3 regions of the Arthrobacter sp. JUb119 genome follow, and region 3 is predicted to be linked to each of the others. Evidence: predicted binding sites of a transcription regulator. Region 3 holds the regulator's gene; each other region holds the start of a gene.
What was found. The regulator LexA, encoded in region 3, represses DNA repair genes until DNA is damaged. The targets are predictions, from matches to a motif close to TCGAACANNTGTTCGA.
Positions count from the first base shown of each region.

Region 1 (5,281 bases), on a different contig from region 3:
CCACCGCGGTGAAGCCGGAACTGATGCTCGACGTGCACCCAGCAGCATCGGGCAACGGCAAGCAGGTCACCTACGACTTCGTGCTCGACCCTGTGAAGTAAGCCCCAGCGCGCCTCAACACGGCGGGGGTCCCGGCAGCATTGGCCGGACCCCCGCCGTTGCCGTACCCGGAACCTCGACGAACGGGCGAACACCCGCCAATCCAATGGGAGCGCAGCATGAATGCTTCAACACTGAACGATCCAGCCGGGAAGTTCCAACCCCAATCCATCGCGCACCGAGCTGCCGATGCCAGCGAACCCCAGAACCACTGGGCCTGGACCGGATGGATGCCAGAAGAGGAGCACGGCACCTCGATGCTTGCCGCCTAGGCTTTTGCCCTCAGTACTACCGACGCGAAGCGGAAGGTCCCGACAGCAATGACGCTGCCGGGACCTTCGGCGCACTTGAGGACGGACTCCAGGCAATGCGGCTGCCTGCAGCGGGCGCACTGTTCATCTTGCGGCCAGCTAGCTTGCTCGGGATCAGCCCGCGGCCTTCTTCACCAGGTCCCGGATCCTGTCTTCCGTTGCAGAATCCAGCGAGGTGATAGTCCATGCAACTGGATGCATGTGGGAGCCTTCCTCGTAGGCAGGATTCACGACTTCTCCAAAACCGAAAGCTACGAAGTCCTTGTCAGGCTTGATGTAGCAGACGTCTTTGCCATCCCGGACGTAAAACGGAAGTCCCCAGCGGACGATCGGCTCCAGCGATGGTGCGCTCTGCATGATTATGGTGTGAAGCCGTTCGGCAATCTCGCGATAGGGTGCTGGAGCTGTGCTGAGCTTGGCCAGAACTGCGGCGTCGCCTTTTTTGGTGAAGATCATCCCTAGTCTCCTTCTAACGGTTGGCGCCTCATTGCGGCGCTGGGTGGTATCGCTCGCGCGATCGCTTTGGGCTCCCGATCGGCACATAATGCACCTTACCGACTAAGGGCATCTGATTCACGGATTCTTGCACTGGAATACAGGCAGCTGGCCTCAGGACAGCTTGATCGTGCAAGGAAGTAGCATGGACGCCCAACTCATACGCGTATTGGTTATCCCACCGAGTTGACTAGTGCACTGTTAGGCTACTGACATGCGTAAACTTCTAGCCATCTCCGGGTTCGCCATGATCGTGGCTTACGCGGCTTACGGCTCACTGCTCATGAACAATTGGGCCGTGACCGCAGCAAGTGGACTCTCCCTCGATGAAACCATTTCCGAGATGGCCTCAATGGACCAGAATTACGACTCGCTTGGAGGGTGGGTCTTCGCAGCCACTGGAACCGCCCTCGCCATTTCTTGGCTCGTTCCGGTAGTTTCCGCCGGACGCAAGCTGCCCGCCTGGGCGGCTATCGGAGCTTGGAGCCTGATCATTGCCTTAGGCGCACCGGCTTATTTCTTCGCTTCCTTCGCCAATATGAACTCGGTGGGCGACACCTTTGCCGATTGGAACGCCGATGCCGCCGCGGATCTAGCCGCACCCCTGTACATGGCCAGCGTCCTCGCCTTTGCCATACTCGCAGCCATGGCAGCCTTTGGCATCCGAACTGCCTTCACCCGCCCGCCGCGCCCCCTGCATCCAACTAGCAACTAGCACGGCACCCATTACTGCCTTCCCTGATCTAGCGATTTTCGCGCCGGAATCACGCTTAATCGCATTCGTATAAACTTTCTAGAACTTATCCACAATTGGTTTCGAACCAGAAGATACTGTCGATAATCTGCGCGAACGTTAACTATGACTATTCCCGCATATCTAGACGATCACGACGATGAACATCGCCTTCCACTGCGCCCGCCGGGCACCCGCATGGAGTCGCACAGAGCGTCAGCGCTCGACGCCCATCGCGAGCACCAGTTGTTCTTCGGACCCATCAAGCAGGTTGCCGACGAACTATTCAATGCGGGCCCCGTGGATGGGCCCGGAGACGCATTGGAACGCCTGAAGAAACTCCAACGCCTGATGAGCAGCGCTGAAGCCGCTATCTGCGTTTTACTGGCAGACGGAGTCGAGCAGGTCAGCGCGTCCTTCAATGACCTGATTGCCACCGAGCATGCCCACACCCCAGACGAGGAAGCCGAAGCCAGCAAGAGTGCCGAATACTATGGCATAGACCGTGGCAGCGAGCAGGTCATCAACTCCAATTTCGTAGCTGAGTCAGCTGTCGCATTGCGCGAATCCGTCCGTAAAGCCAGCAAGCGGATGTTCCATGCCAAGGGCTTGCGCCACGCCTGCAAAGCCACCCTTGCCGCGCTCGCTGCAGGTGAGATTACCGTTAAGGCCGCCCACGACATCGTCAAATACTCGCAAGACCTTTCCCCGGAGCAGGTCGGCCGCATGGAGGAAAATTTGCTGCCTCTGGCAAGAACAGCCTGCGACGAGACCGTCTACCAGCGGGCCCGTCGCTTTCACGACCGGATGAATCCCAATTCGGCAGAGAACCGGCAGAAGAACGCATTCGCAGCCCGTAATCTCAAGGTGTGGAATGAGGAGAATGGCATGGCTACCTTGCAGCTGCATCACCGCGCTGATGTCATCCATTCGATTCGCAACTCGATAAAGCAGGCAGCCGCCCAGATCACTGATTCCAAGGATCTGCGCACGCAAACGCAGGTTGAAGCCGATGTGCTTGCGGACGTGTATCTGCATGGCTGGCCCGGAATGGAAGGCATGCCGCTGAAGCCACGGGTTGCCATCACGATCCCAGCCATTGAAATGCTCGCGAATCCCGCTCGCGCCCTCGCTGATTTGGAAGGTTACGGGCCGATCCCAATCGGCGTAGCGTTGGAAATCGCCGCGGATGCTCCGTCGTTCCAGCGCGTTCTGACCGACCCGTGGACGGGAGCCGCAATTGATGTGGAGCCCAAGAAATATCGGCCTTCCCAGGGGTTGCGCGATTTGCTGCGTTACCGCGACCAGCATTGCGGTTTCCCTGGTTGCCGCCGCCTGCCCGATCGTTCGGAAATTGATCACATCGAAGCGTATGGACAGGGCGGCCACACTACCCGGCAGAACACTCATCTCTTGTGCAAGCAGCATCAGATGTACAAGCACGCGCTTGGCTGGAAGGTCTTCGCTTGCCCGGATGGCTCCAAGACGTGGGTATCTCCGCACGGGCTGCGGTCAATCACGGTTCCCGAGAGCGTGGACAACGTGGAGAAATTTGATCATGTCAACGATCGTTGTCCTCAACGTCCCCAGGAGGCTGCGGCCTGCGAGGTGCAATTGACCCCCGAAGTGCGGCGAGTACTGGGGCTCGGCCAAGATGAGGGCCTGCCCGGAACCGAAACCAGCTAGAGCCAGTACCTGATTTGGATTTCGAGCGATAAATTTTTTCAGTCACTAGCACCACCACACCACCCATACTTCGCAGGAGCAACGGCTTTGAGTCTGGTTGCAATGCTGGACGCGGCCTGAATCAAGAATCCCGGCCGCGTTCGATTCAAGCGATTCGTGCTGAATGAAAAAAATCTACAGTCACAGCGCGTAGGTCAACTCGAACTCCGCATGGTTCTGCTGCCCTCGGGAATGAAAATTTTTTTCAGTCGGAAGGCACTATCCTTCAAGGTCGAAACGCGCCAGCGCAGCAAGCTCAGTACGGTTTGAGACCGCCAGCTTCGTGTAGATCTTGGTCAGGTGGTATTGCACTGTCTTGGTTCCTATATACAGCTCTTCAGCGACACGTCGATTGCTTGCACCTTCGCAAACCAGCTTGGCCACGGCTTGTTCCTGCGCCGTCAGCGTCGACCAGTCAGCACTCTCCCTGCGCAGCATCCCGGTTCCGCTTGCCTGGAGCTCACGAGTGCAGCGGTCGATGTACACGGATGCATCGAAGTGCGTGAAAATCGCCAGCGCGCGGGTCAACGGCGCAACGCATTCGGCTCGCTTGCCGGCTCGGCGCAGGCATTGCCCGTAGTAGAAATCAATTTTTGCCCGGTGGTAGACCGACCCGATGCCTTCCAAACGGCGGATGGCATCTTCAAAGGCCAAACGGGCTGCGTCGATATCACCGCGGGCTGCCAGCAAGGTGCCTTGCACGCTCAGGAATCGAGCGGCTCCGCTCTGGTGGCCTGAAGCGAGAGCACTCTCCAGCAACGGCTGTACGAATTTTTCTGCTTCATCCAGGCGTTCGCAACGGATTAGCGCCATGGCGTATGTATCCTGCCAGGTCCAGAAACCTGCTTGGTCGATGCCCTGCGTACGGTCCAGCCGAAGCAATGGTTCCAGCGTCCGCACAACCTCTTCATGGTTTGCCTGCGCCCGGGCAATCTCGGCCCGCGCCATCCGGTAAGGCATCTCCATAATGGCATAGCTGCCGGTGCGTGCCCACGACTTGCGTAGGTGCAGATCCGCCTGCTCCCAATTGCCGCGCAATGCGTGAATCTGCACCGCGGTCAGCTGGATCAGCGGACGCAGGATCTGGATTTCAGAACGCTCCTGCAGGGACTGCGCGGATCGAACCGTCTCCAGCGCTTGGTCCCAGTCGCCCATGAGGAATTCAGCGCGCGCCGACCAGGCTTTGGCCCACAGCGAGATGCGCAGGGAACCATCGCTGAAGTCCGTGGAGCTGGCTGCGGAGAGCTCGTGCCGGGCTAGCTCCACGCGATCGGTCGCGAGGTAGACCCAGCCCAGTGACATTTCCGCGCGCTGGCGCTGTGCTCCCGCCGGAAGGGTGGCCAGCAGGTCCATCAAGACCTGTTCCCCCTCATCAGCCCGGCCCATCATTGCCAGGCCGAGCCCTTGGATGGCTGCGTTCTCAATGGCCAGCGGGCTGCCCACCTGGGCAAGGCGCAGCGATTGCTCAGCCCAGTCAATGATCTTCTGCCCCTTCAAACGGCACAGCGAATCGAGGACTTGGCGTTGGGCGATCGCGGCCATCACATCGTTGTCCTGATGCTGGACCGCGTTCTGCCAGGCACTGGACAGCCAGCGCTGCGCGGTGTTGGCGCGGCCTTGCAGGATCGAGATGTATCCGGAAAGCACGTCCCGTTCCGGACTGCTTTCCAAGCTCGAAAGCTGATGCGCGAAGGTTTGCGCCCGCGGCAGCTCGCCGGCGGCGACAATCGCATCCACTGCGTTGAGCAGCAGGGAGTCGCGGCGCATCGGTTCCGGGGACAAGTGCATGGCCCTGAAGTACGCGGTAGCGGCCGAAGACCACTCGCCCCGCTTGCCTTGGGACCGCGCGTAGTCTTGCAGTTCCATCGACAAGCTGCCATCGGGCAGGATGCTCGCATCGGCCCGATGGCCCAGCTTG
Region 1 covers NZ_JANUFE010000005.1:99,923-105,203, forward strand. Annotated here, with positions in the region: gene catA (catechol 1,2-dioxygenase) at 1-101, shown strand, start outside; gene M2368_RS13670 (hypothetical protein) at 219-371, shown strand; gene M2368_RS13675 (DUF1801 domain-containing protein) at 525-866, opposite strand; gene M2368_RS13680 (hypothetical protein) at 1,120-1,620, shown strand; gene M2368_RS13685 (HNH endonuclease signature motif containing protein) at 1,765-3,324, shown strand; gene M2368_RS13690 (helix-turn-helix transcriptional regulator) at 3,583-5,281, opposite strand, start outside.
Region 1: the regulator LexA is predicted to act here: its motif matches at 1,686-1,701, upstream of M2368_RS13685 (HNH endonuclease signature motif containing protein).

Region 2 (5,281 bases), on a different contig from region 3:
CACCCCAGAAGCTAGAGCAAATCCTCCAATTCCAACAAGCAGGCCACCAAACGGTCTGCCAACGACTTGAGTGAGTTGGTTCAGAGACTGCTCAATCGACAGCGCCCTCGGGAATGCTTGGATAGACGTAAGCTCTCTCGTTAAAGTCGCGGCTGCTGGTGCGCTAACTGCACCGTACAAACCAGTCGAAACAGTAAGAACCACTAATTGAATCTCATTGCCCCCGCTAGCAACTGACCAAATCATCCCCACAGCCAAGATGACCGACAAGAAGACTGAGGCCAACAACATCATCTTTCTTGGGCGGAGCGCATCTGACAAATGACCTCCGATAAGCAAGAAGGCCATCGTAACGAGGCTCGAAAGCATAGCAATGAAAGAAGCGAATTCCACTCCGTACTTTGTCGCTTCCCAAATAATCGCAGTTAAGAAGACAGCAGTTCCCAACGACTTAATGCCAAGACCACACAACCAGCCTATGACTGGTTTGCCCAGCGGCATTTTAGCCGCTGACAAGGTCGCTTGGGTCTCTGTGTTCTTCATAACAATACACAGCCTACTGTTTTGTATTGAAATGCTCAATAGATATTTCAAAAGATATTTCTTGTTGCAGTAGCCTCCACCAACCATAGGATCTAGACACGAAGCGGGTCTTCGTCCAGCGCCCAGAAATTCTCTAGAATCCCCGCTGGCTCCGTAACTAGCGTGTACCGCTATCGCGGTCTTGGCGCTCACATTTCATTCCCATGCGACTATCGAGGATGATTATCCGGTGGCCTCATTTAGCACTCGACAGAAAATCATCAATTGCCTGCATCTTTCTCGCATGCAGCCCTATCTCGATGCCGCTGACGGAAATCAAGATAAGGCTTTGAAGCTGTATCAATGGAATCTTGAGCTGACTGCGGCAACACAATCGATCCTTGGTATTACCGAAGTGGTTTTACGTAACGCCATGGATCGTGAGCTGCAAGCCTGGAATCAGGCGAATGGCGGCAGGGCAAGTTGGCTACTTGAAGAACCAGAAACTCCGTTGCGCGGGCTGATCTCTAGCAAGAGAAGCAGCGCTTTGAGCCGAGCAAACAAAGAATCAATTGCGCGCGCACCAGAGCATAGAAGATTCGGGGCCCAGGTCACGCATGACGATGTTCTAGCGCAAGTGATGTTCGGAATGTGGAAAGATCTCTTACCCAATCACGCGCCTGAGGCTGGAAATTCGCAAGAGAACATCAATCGCGAAATGATGTGGACTCACTGTCTCGTCCGTGCCTTCCCAAATATCCAGGACTCAGATGGGTCCAAGACTTATTGGCTAGTGAATCATGTCCACGGACTCAGGAACCGTGTATCCCACATGGAGCCGCTATTCCAGATTGATGTGATGGACGTGCTCAGAGATGCACTGCGGATAATTCGAAGTATTGACTCAGATGTGGCCAATTGGGTCTCTGGCGGGAACAAAGTTCCCGGAGTACTTAAGAACCGCCCAGTTTAAAATGGAAAAGCCTACAGACGCATACGTTCTGTAGACTTCCAAACTCATAATGAGGGACCTTGTCCTCACCTTCTGTAGTATCAACGATACTCTCTTCGGCCCAGGCTTCCAAGTTAAAAGCAGTCCACTCTTTCATGTCGGCAGATGAAAATCATGGAATCAGCAACACATCTCGCCGGTTTTCAGCACTGAACGCTGCAGCAGCGAATCAAATGAGCCTAACATTCGCTTCTTCGTCGAGCACATACTGCCGAACCACCCGGACCCGGTCTTCATACTGAAGCATGCGCACAAAGCAGACTACTGCCGGCACGATAAATACGAGACAGCCCCAAAAAAGAGGCATTGGCATTGAACCAGGATTCAATACCTGCATCAGAACTGCAGTAAGTGGGAAAATGCCAAGCAAAAACGTCCACAGCCGGCATCGTAGAAGTAATTTTTGCACCACTTGCAGCTGAATCCTTCGTCGTTCTAATCTGATAAGTTCGTCTGCCATCAGTCACTCCTCACTTCCTTAGATCAACTATCTCGAAGCTATGCCTTTGATCGCAACGTTATTAAGAAGCCCCGGCTCGCTCCCAAGATGCTTTAGCTGCGATCTGTGTTCGGTTCAGAATGCATGAGGTGATCGAACCGTCCGATGCATAACCTAGCCTTAGAGTTAGAATATATGTTCTAAGGAAAGTTGAGCAGTATGGGAATAGATCGAATACTTCAGTGTGCCCCAATCACTTCGGCTAAAGCTGTCGTGGCGGCAGCTCTCGGCAGAGTGAGCGCGGGATACCCGTCCCCAGCCCAGGATTACAGCGACTCCAAAATTGATCTTTCTGAGATGCTGATTAGGGACCAGGTATCGACCTTCATTGTTCGCGTATCGGGTGAGTCAATGCGAAATGCGGGTATCAGCGATGGAGACGAGCTTATTGTTGATCGATCAGTTGAACCGCATGATGGACACGTGGTTATTGCAGTGATCGACGGAGAGATGACCGTTAAACGGCTCTCCCTTGGACCTACCGGAGTAGTACTGAAAGCGGAGAACCCTGATTATCCCGACCTACATGTTGCTGAGCTATCGGATTTCAGGATTTGGGGAGTTGCCACCACATGTCTTCACCATCTCAATTAACTGATAATCCTCACCAGGAGTACATCGCACACGTAGACGTCAATAGCTTCTACGTGTCCTGCGAGCGGGTCTTCGATCCCAAACTAGAATCGCGGCCGGTGATCGTACTTAGCAATAATGACGGCTGTGCCGTCGCGCGCTCTTCCGAAGCTAAGGCTTTGGGCATTGAAATGGGCGCGCCGTGGTTCAAGCTCGCTGCAGATGCTGATCGTCTCGGGCTTGTTGCTAAGTCCTCTAATTACGAGCTCTACGGGGAAATGAGTTCGCGTGTTATGAAGCTGCTTTCTAGATTTTCTGCCTGGGTGGAGGTCTACTCCATTGATGAAGCTTTCCTGGGCGTCAAAGGCACTTTAGAGGAGCTGCAGGTACTTGGGGAGAAGATCAAATCAGAGGTTCTGAGGCTCACCGGCCTGCCAGTCTGCGTGGGAATCGCTCGGTCGAAGACGTTGGCGAAAATGGCCAACAAGACGGCAAAGCACGTTTCTGAGCTGCGTGGCGTGTGCGTATGGGATCGGGCGCCACGGGAAACAACTGAGACGCTGCTGAGCAGGCTGCCGGCAGTGGAAATCTGGGGTATCGGGCCACGGCTCACCAAACGACTGCGAGGGCTGGGGATTTGGACGGCTAAGGATCTGCGTGATGCTGATGCGGTGCGGATCCGGGATAAATTTTCTATCGTCCAGATGCGAACGGTGCTGGAGCTCCGCGGTATTCCGTGCATCCCAATGGAGGAGGAGCGCGCGATCAAGGATCAGCTGATATTTTCCAGGTCTTTTGCTGAGCCGATCACTGATCGTGTGGGCATGGAACAGGTTTTGGGGATCTATGCGCAGCAGGGCTCTGCCAGGCTCCACCGTCACAAGAAACACGCAGGGGTGCTGAGCGCCTGGGCAATGACGAGCTATTACAACCAGCAGCAGAATTACCAACCGGCGATTACCGTTAAGTTGCCTGGCCCTACGTCCGATCCCGTAGTCCTCACTAAGGCGGCTAAGGAACTGCTGCCACAAATTCTGGTGGGTGTGCGTTATGCCAGGGCTGGTGTGGTGCTCACGGATCTCAGGCCGGCGGCAATGCAGGAAACTTTCGAACCTTTCGTTTCAGCTCATGAACAGAAACAAATTGGCAGCCTTGTAGAGCAGATTCGACGAGAACACGGGGTGAAGTCCATTGGCCTGGGGCTAGCGGGTCTGCAACAGGGTCCGGCGTGGGAGATGAAAAGAGAAATGATGAGTCCCAGATACACCACCCATTGGTCAGAAGTTCTCACAGTAAAAGCTGCATAGTCAATAACGGAGCGCTAAGGCCCACTGGCGAATGTCTCCTCAACATTATTTCACAGTGGTGCAAGAAAAGTTCATCCTCGTATATTTGCATGCGGAAGTAATGCTTAAAGACCAAAATCTTGGCAAGGAGGCAGTCGGACAGCTTTGGAGACTCCAAAAAATCATGACATTAACCCACTTCAGACTTAATTTTCGTCCGACACACCCGCATCAACACTCACACGTTATAAAGATTCGGTTAGGTTTAAGGGCATGAGCACATCAACAACGACCCCTCGGATTGGGTACGGAATGCGAAAAGATGCAGTCACTGCAACTTATGCCATCTCGGCCGAAAGCCGAGCCAGGTTCAAAGAAATCGCTCATCGTTCTGGGATGAGCGCCGGCCACTTCCTCGAAGTCCTTGCCGATCAGTTACCCCTCGACGAAAACGGGATTCCCTTGTTCTTGTCTGAGCAAGCAGCCGAAAGGAATGAGGAGCCCAAACTCAAAGCTGGTTAAACAAAAGATGAGCGGATCAGCGCCAACCGATCCACTCATCTTAGAAGTCTGAAGCATCACTTAGCGCCAACTGAGTAATGCAGAGAAGGCTTCTAACCTTCACGATCTAAACGAAATTGCGAGTTTCGTTTGATCCATATAAATCCGATCCACCGCATAAAGAAGAAAGGACTGTTTAGTTAACAACCTTCCCCGAAGGGAAGGGGGACATTTGCATACCCACAGGAGGATTACTCTGTCTATGAACCAATATAGGGACTCCCATGCCCTCTTGTCCACAGGGACATACCATTTTGCGAGCGAATCCACAGACTCAGCAGATGCCCAATGGAACTTCTTCGCACCCAAAATCGCCGGCCGGAACACCTACCGCTGGATGAACGCCGAAGGCAAATACCTTCCTAGCAACGAACGTCCCATCAGCCAGGGGTCACCAGCACGTCCAGCTGCAGTCATGATCTATTCCCCTGAAGGCCAGGCGCAGACTATCTGCCTCGACTTCGATGCGAAGTTCCCCTCTCTTGATGCTGACCTCGAAGAGTGCCGGGCTTGGCTTGATTCATTCAACATTCTGTATGTAGTCGACCGCTCCATCTCGGGTGGCCACCACATCTATATTCCGCTCAACGAGACTCTAACCTGCCTCGATGCCAGGTTCTTCGTTGAACACCTCGCAACGCACTGGGCTTCTCTGGACGCTTCCCCGCATCGTGTGGCCAAGCATGGCTGTATCCGCGTTCCAGGTAGCAGGCACAAAAAGGGTGGTAGCCAAACCCTCATCACTGACTTCGACATGTCAGTGATGATCTTCACAGTGCGCAACACTGCTGAATCAATCAATCAGCTCCTCGACAGCGCTGTGCGCTG
Region 2 covers NZ_JANUFE010000008.1:91,686-96,966, reverse strand. Annotated here, with positions in the region: gene M2368_RS17315 (MFS transporter) at 1-543, opposite strand, end outside; gene M2368_RS17310 (hypothetical protein) at 725-1,495, shown strand; gene M2368_RS17305 (hypothetical protein) at 1,704-1,994, opposite strand; gene M2368_RS17300 (LexA family protein) at 2,193-2,627, shown strand; gene M2368_RS17295 (Y-family DNA polymerase) at 2,606-3,913, shown strand; gene M2368_RS17290 (hypothetical protein) at 4,166-4,414, shown strand; gene M2368_RS17285 (winged helix-turn-helix domain-containing protein) at 4,869-5,281, shown strand, end outside.
Region 2: the regulator LexA is predicted to act here: its motif matches at 2,161-2,176, upstream of M2368_RS17300 (LexA family protein).

Region 3 (5,281 bases):
GCGATGATCCATGAGATATGGGCCTTCTGGCTCTTCAGCGAGATGGCTCCGCCAATCAGGAAGGCCCCGACAACGCCCAGAATAAGGGTCCACATGCCTAGAGCGTCCCCAACCAATTGCGAAGCAGCTGCGCGCCAGCGTCCCCGGACTTCTCCGGGTGGAACTGCACTGCCGATAGCGGGCCGTTCTCGACGGCGGCCACGAAGGGCGTTCCGTGCGTCGACCAGGTCACCTGTGGCGGGGTCATCGCTGGCTGCGTTACGTCGAATTCCCACTTCTGAACAGCGTAGGAGTGCACGAAGTAGAATCGTTCACCCTCGATGCCGGCGAACAGCTTGGATCCCTCCGGCGGGCGTACCGTGTTCCAGCCCATGTGCGGGATGACATCTGACTGCAGGCGTTCAACCTTGCCCGGCCATTCGCCAATGCCTTCGGTTTTCACACCGTGTTCCACGCCTTCTTCAAAGAAGACCTGGTGTCCCACGCAGATACCCAAAACCGGCAGGCCCCCGGCAATGCGGCGACCGATCCAACGCAGGGAACCGGTTTTGGCCAGCTGCTCCATGACCGAGGCGTAGGCGCCAACACCGGGGACTACCAGGCCGTCGGCGGCCACGATCTTCTTCGGATCTGCGGTCAGTTCCACTTCGGCACCGGCGGCTTCCAAAGCGCGCACAGCGGAGCGGACGTTGCCGGACCCATAATCCAGGACAACTACTGTTTTCTTTTCCACTTACAGTGCACCCTTCGTGGATGGGATCTTGTCGCCCATGCGCTCATCGCGCTCTACCGCTTCGCGCAATGCGCGCGCGAAGGACTTGAACTGCGCTTCAACGATGTGGTGCGGGTCGCGACCCGAGAGCACCTCGATGTGAGCACAGATCTGTGCGTGGAAAGTGATGGCTTCGAAGACGTGACGGGTCATCGAACCGGTGAAGTGACCACCGATCAGGTGGTATTCCTGGCCCGCAGGCTCGCCGGAGTGCACGAGGTATGGCCGGCCCGACACATCGACTACCGAACGGGACAGGGCTTCGTCCAGTGGAGCGTAGGAGGTGCCGAAGCGGCGGATGCCGGCCTTGTTGCCCAGTGCCACGCGCAGTACTTCGCCAATGGTGATCGCGGTGTCCTCGACGGTGTGGTGAACGTCGATGTGGGTATCGCCGGTTGCACGCACGGTGAGATCGATGAGCGAATGCTTGGATAGCGCAGTCAGCATGTGGTCGTAGAACGGCACCGAGGTGCTGATCTCAGAGACACCGGTGCCATCGAGGTCCAGTTCAACGAATACGGACGATTCGCTGGTCACGCGTTCCATGCGGGCGCGACGTGCGCCAATCAATTCGGCAGACATGTCTTCCTTCGCTTGTCTTTGATTACTTCTGCGAGCCGAGCAGTTCGGCAAGTCGTTCCAAGAAGGCTGTGGTTTCCGATTCGGTTCCTGCCGTAACACGCAAGGTTCCCGGGATTCCATTGTCGCGGATGATGATGCCGGCTTCCAACAGGCCTTCCCAAATCTTGTGGGGGTCTTCGACGCCACCGAAGAAGACGAAGTTGGAGTCGGAGACCGATGGCTTGAGGCCAAGTTCCTTCAGGCGCGCGACGATGCGGTCCCGCTGGGACTTGATGTCCTCGACCTGGGCCAACAGCAACTCGATGTTCTTCAAGGCCGCGATGGCGGTTGCCTGGGTCACTGCCGACAGGTGGTACGGCAGTCGCACCAAGCGGATGGCATCGGTGACTTCTGGCGCAGCGGCCAGGTAGCCTACGCGCGCACCGGCCAGGCCGAAAGCCTTGGACATGGTGCGCGAGACAATCAGCCGCTGGCGGCCTTCGAGCAGGCTCAGCGCCGAGGTGGTGCTGGCCAAGGAGAACTCGGCGTACGCCTCATCCACGATCACCATGCCGTTATGCTCGCTCATGGCTTCATATACCGCGGTGATGACGTCCAGGCCAAGGGCCGTGCCGGTGGGGTTATTCGGAGAGCAGAGGAAAACGATGTTCGGCTTGTGCTCGCGAACCTGTGCGGCTGCGGAATCGGCGGACAACGTGAAATCTGCGGCGCGTTCACCGGCGATATATTTCGTGTCAGTACCACTGGCAAGCAGCGGGTACATGGAGTAGGTTGGGCCGAAGCTCATCACGGCACGGCCGGGGCCGCCAAAGGCTTGCAGGATTTGCTGCAGGATTTCATTGGAACCGTTAGCGGCCCAGATATTGTCCTTGGTGAGCGAGTGGCCGAGGTAATCGGCTAGGAGTTCGCGAAGCTCGGTGAACTCGCGGTCCGGATACCGGTTCAACATTGCCGCCGCCTTGGCCACCTCTTGTGCAATGGCATCGACGACTGTCGGTGGCAACGGATGGGTGTTCTCGTTGACGTTCAGCTGGATGGGCACGTCAATTTGTGGTGCGCCATAAGGGGATAGCCCGCGGAGATTCTCACGCAAGGGCAGCTGACTCAAAAGTTCACTGCGGTCATTCACGCATCAAGTCTACGTGCGCAGCGCGCCTGCCGGTGAATCCGCTACGGCCACAGGTAACAAACTCGAAGCAGGCTGGGGAAGCTAGCCGGCAAGGACCGGAATCGACAAGGTTTCGCCAACCTGGATTTCGCTGCCGGTCAGGGCATTGAGTTCGGCGATGTGGCCCACTGCCGAGGTCACGTCGTAACCGGTGGCGTAATCCCGGGCCAGGCTCCACAGCGTATCCCCTGGAATAACGGTGACATCAACGGTTCCGACTCCAACAGGAGTATCGGCTGCGGCATGCGCGTCAGAGGCAAACATGGAGATGAAGAAAGCTGCGGCGATGGTGAGTGCGAAAATGGGCATACCCACAAGCACGGCCCATCCGCGACGGTTGATGCGGATCTTCAGTGGTGCCTGGGTCTGATTTGAGTCAAGTGCGACGGTTGCCATGACTTTGTCTCCTCAAGAAATTCAAGTGATGCGAATTTGTATTCGAAAGCGTAGATTCGAAAACTTGTTCGAACCTCGTATATCTGTTCTAACAGAGGTTTGCGGAACTTGTCCAGAAGTTTTCGAACAAATCTTTGAAAGAAGCTCGCTTATCTACTAAGATTTCGAAGTAGACGAGCAATGAAAACATCTCACCATCTAGCGCCGACAGTTTGGACTTACGAACTTTCGAATGATTGCTAGGGAAGGCAAAATCTCATGTCAGCTTCACAACGCACTCCCCGATCGAATGCACGTTCGCTGACGATTCGCCAAAAGAAGATCCTGGAGACGATCCAGCGGTCAATCGGCAAGAACGGTTATCCACCATCGATGCGTGAGATTGGTGACGCAGTAGGGCTCAAGAGCCTTTCGAGCGTCACCCACCAGCTGAGCCAGCTGGAAAAGCTCGGCTATATCCGTCGAGATCCACGCCGTCCGCGCGCAATGGAAATCCTGCTGCCTCTGCAGCTGGCCGAAGACGCCGAGAAGGCCGAAGTTTCGAAGCCGGTCGAGCCAGATGCCAGCGAAGACGCCAAGATCATTGAATTGAGCACTTCCGCTGACACCACCATGGTTCCCCTGGTTGGCCGTATCGCTGCCGGCGGTCCGATCCTTGCCGAACAGTCCGTCGAAGATGTTTTCTCGTTGCCTCGTCAGCTCGTAGGCCACGGCGAACTGTTCATGCTCAAGGTTTCCGGCGATTCAATGGTTGACGCTGCGATTTGCGATGGCGACTGGGTAGTTGTCCGCCGCCAGCAGACGGCGGACAACGGCGACATCGTAGCTGCCCTGCTCGATGAAGAAGCCACGGTAAAGACTTTCCGGCAGCGTGACGGGCATACCTGGCTGCTTCCGCAGAACTCGCGCTACGAACCAATTTTGGGTGATGCCGCAACGATCATGGGACGCGTCGTCTCGGTGATGCGCTCGCTCTAGAATACGTACGGTCATTGCGCTGGTGCTTGGCACCAGCGCAATTCTCGTTTAACCCGCTATTGGCCGGCGTTCAACTCGAATTGAGCGGCCGCCGAGAAGATCATCCAGCGTTGGATTGCCGCCGAAAGCCGGCGTGGTTCCTGGTCAGCCAGATGGCGCGCCGTTGCCATGACCAGCCTCCTGGCCTGCTCCCGGCTCCGGGCTTCTATGCGGACATCATTACCGGCGAGGGCCAGATATCGGCAGAGTATCCCCGCGAACAGGTTGCCGTCTCCCCCGCTGTTGAACGAGAGGACCCCGGCAGCAGTTGACAGCGATTTCGTGGTGGCATCGATCAGTACTTTAGCGTGAGCCAGATCAGCAGGCTCGCCAAGCTCAAGCAATGCCCCGAGCACCAGGCCCTGGTTATAGGTGTAGACCGCTGGTTCCACGGCGTGTCCCTGCGTGGTCAACCGAAGTCCGTCCAGATACAGTCCTCGCTCCACGCTGAACAGATTCTTTTCCAGCCACTGGAGAAGCTCTCGCGCGGTCTCTTTCTCCCCGGTACGGGCAAAGAACAGTGCCGCCGGCGCGTTGGCTGGCGTGTTCTTGAAATCCCGCTTTCTGGACCAGTACAGGCCGCCGTCCAGCACCCCATCCATGCCGGCATGGAGCTGCCGTCCCAGCGTCCGAACTGCCGCCTCGGCAGGACGGCTCCTGTGTCCCGTCACCAGCTGCGTGAACTCTGACAGGCGGCCGCTGGCCAGGGCAAGCCAAGCCATGTCGTCGAAGAAGTAGTTGGGCAAGATCCCGAAGTTTCGAATTCGAATGCCGCGCAATAGGCCGTTGGCCCGGGCAAGCGCTTCGCGCGCCCGGTGTTCGTTGCCTTCGTCCCAGTACGATCGGCCCTCATCGATGATGGCATCCAGATAGTGCGCCTGCCACCAATAGTTCCACTCCGCAAGCGGGTGCGCGAAACCATTGAGATTGCTGAGCATGCTTCCGTCGCGCAACCGATGCGCTTTGCTGTAGCTCTGTCCAATCCACGTTCCGGGCAACCCCATGAGGCGATGCCCGAACCGCTGGTGGGTGTCGATCGCGGCTTGGTGCGCCAATTCCTGCATGGACTCCATGGTGCCTTCCGATTCGAGCTTCATCAGTTCTTGTCACAGACCTTAGTGCATCTGGAAGCATCATGCTGGTACCGGTTAAAGAACTTGAGCTGTCCCGAAGGACAGCTCAAGTTCATACTCTGGCCGCGGCTATTTCCCGCCCGGGTTCAATCGCTTGAGAACACCAGTGATGACCTTCTTATCGACAGTCGGCCACATCGGCGGCAGGGTAGCTTTCAAGAAGCTGCCGTACCGCGCCGTGGCCATGCGCGAATCAAGGATCGCCACAACGCC
Region 3 covers NZ_JANUFE010000002.1:589,515-594,795, reverse strand. Annotated here, with positions in the region: gene M2368_RS08805 (CG2302 family histidine operon protein) at 1-95, opposite strand, end outside; gene hisH (imidazole glycerol phosphate synthase subunit HisH) at 98-733, opposite strand; gene hisB (imidazoleglycerol-phosphate dehydratase HisB) at 734-1,354, opposite strand; gene M2368_RS08790 (histidinol-phosphate transaminase) at 1,377-2,483, opposite strand; gene M2368_RS08785 (LysM peptidoglycan-binding domain-containing protein) at 2,565-2,918, opposite strand; gene lexA (transcriptional repressor LexA) at 3,177-3,896, shown strand; gene M2368_RS08775 (glycoside hydrolase family 76 protein) at 3,953-5,032, opposite strand; gene M2368_RS08770 (ATP-dependent DNA helicase) at 5,138-5,281, opposite strand, start outside.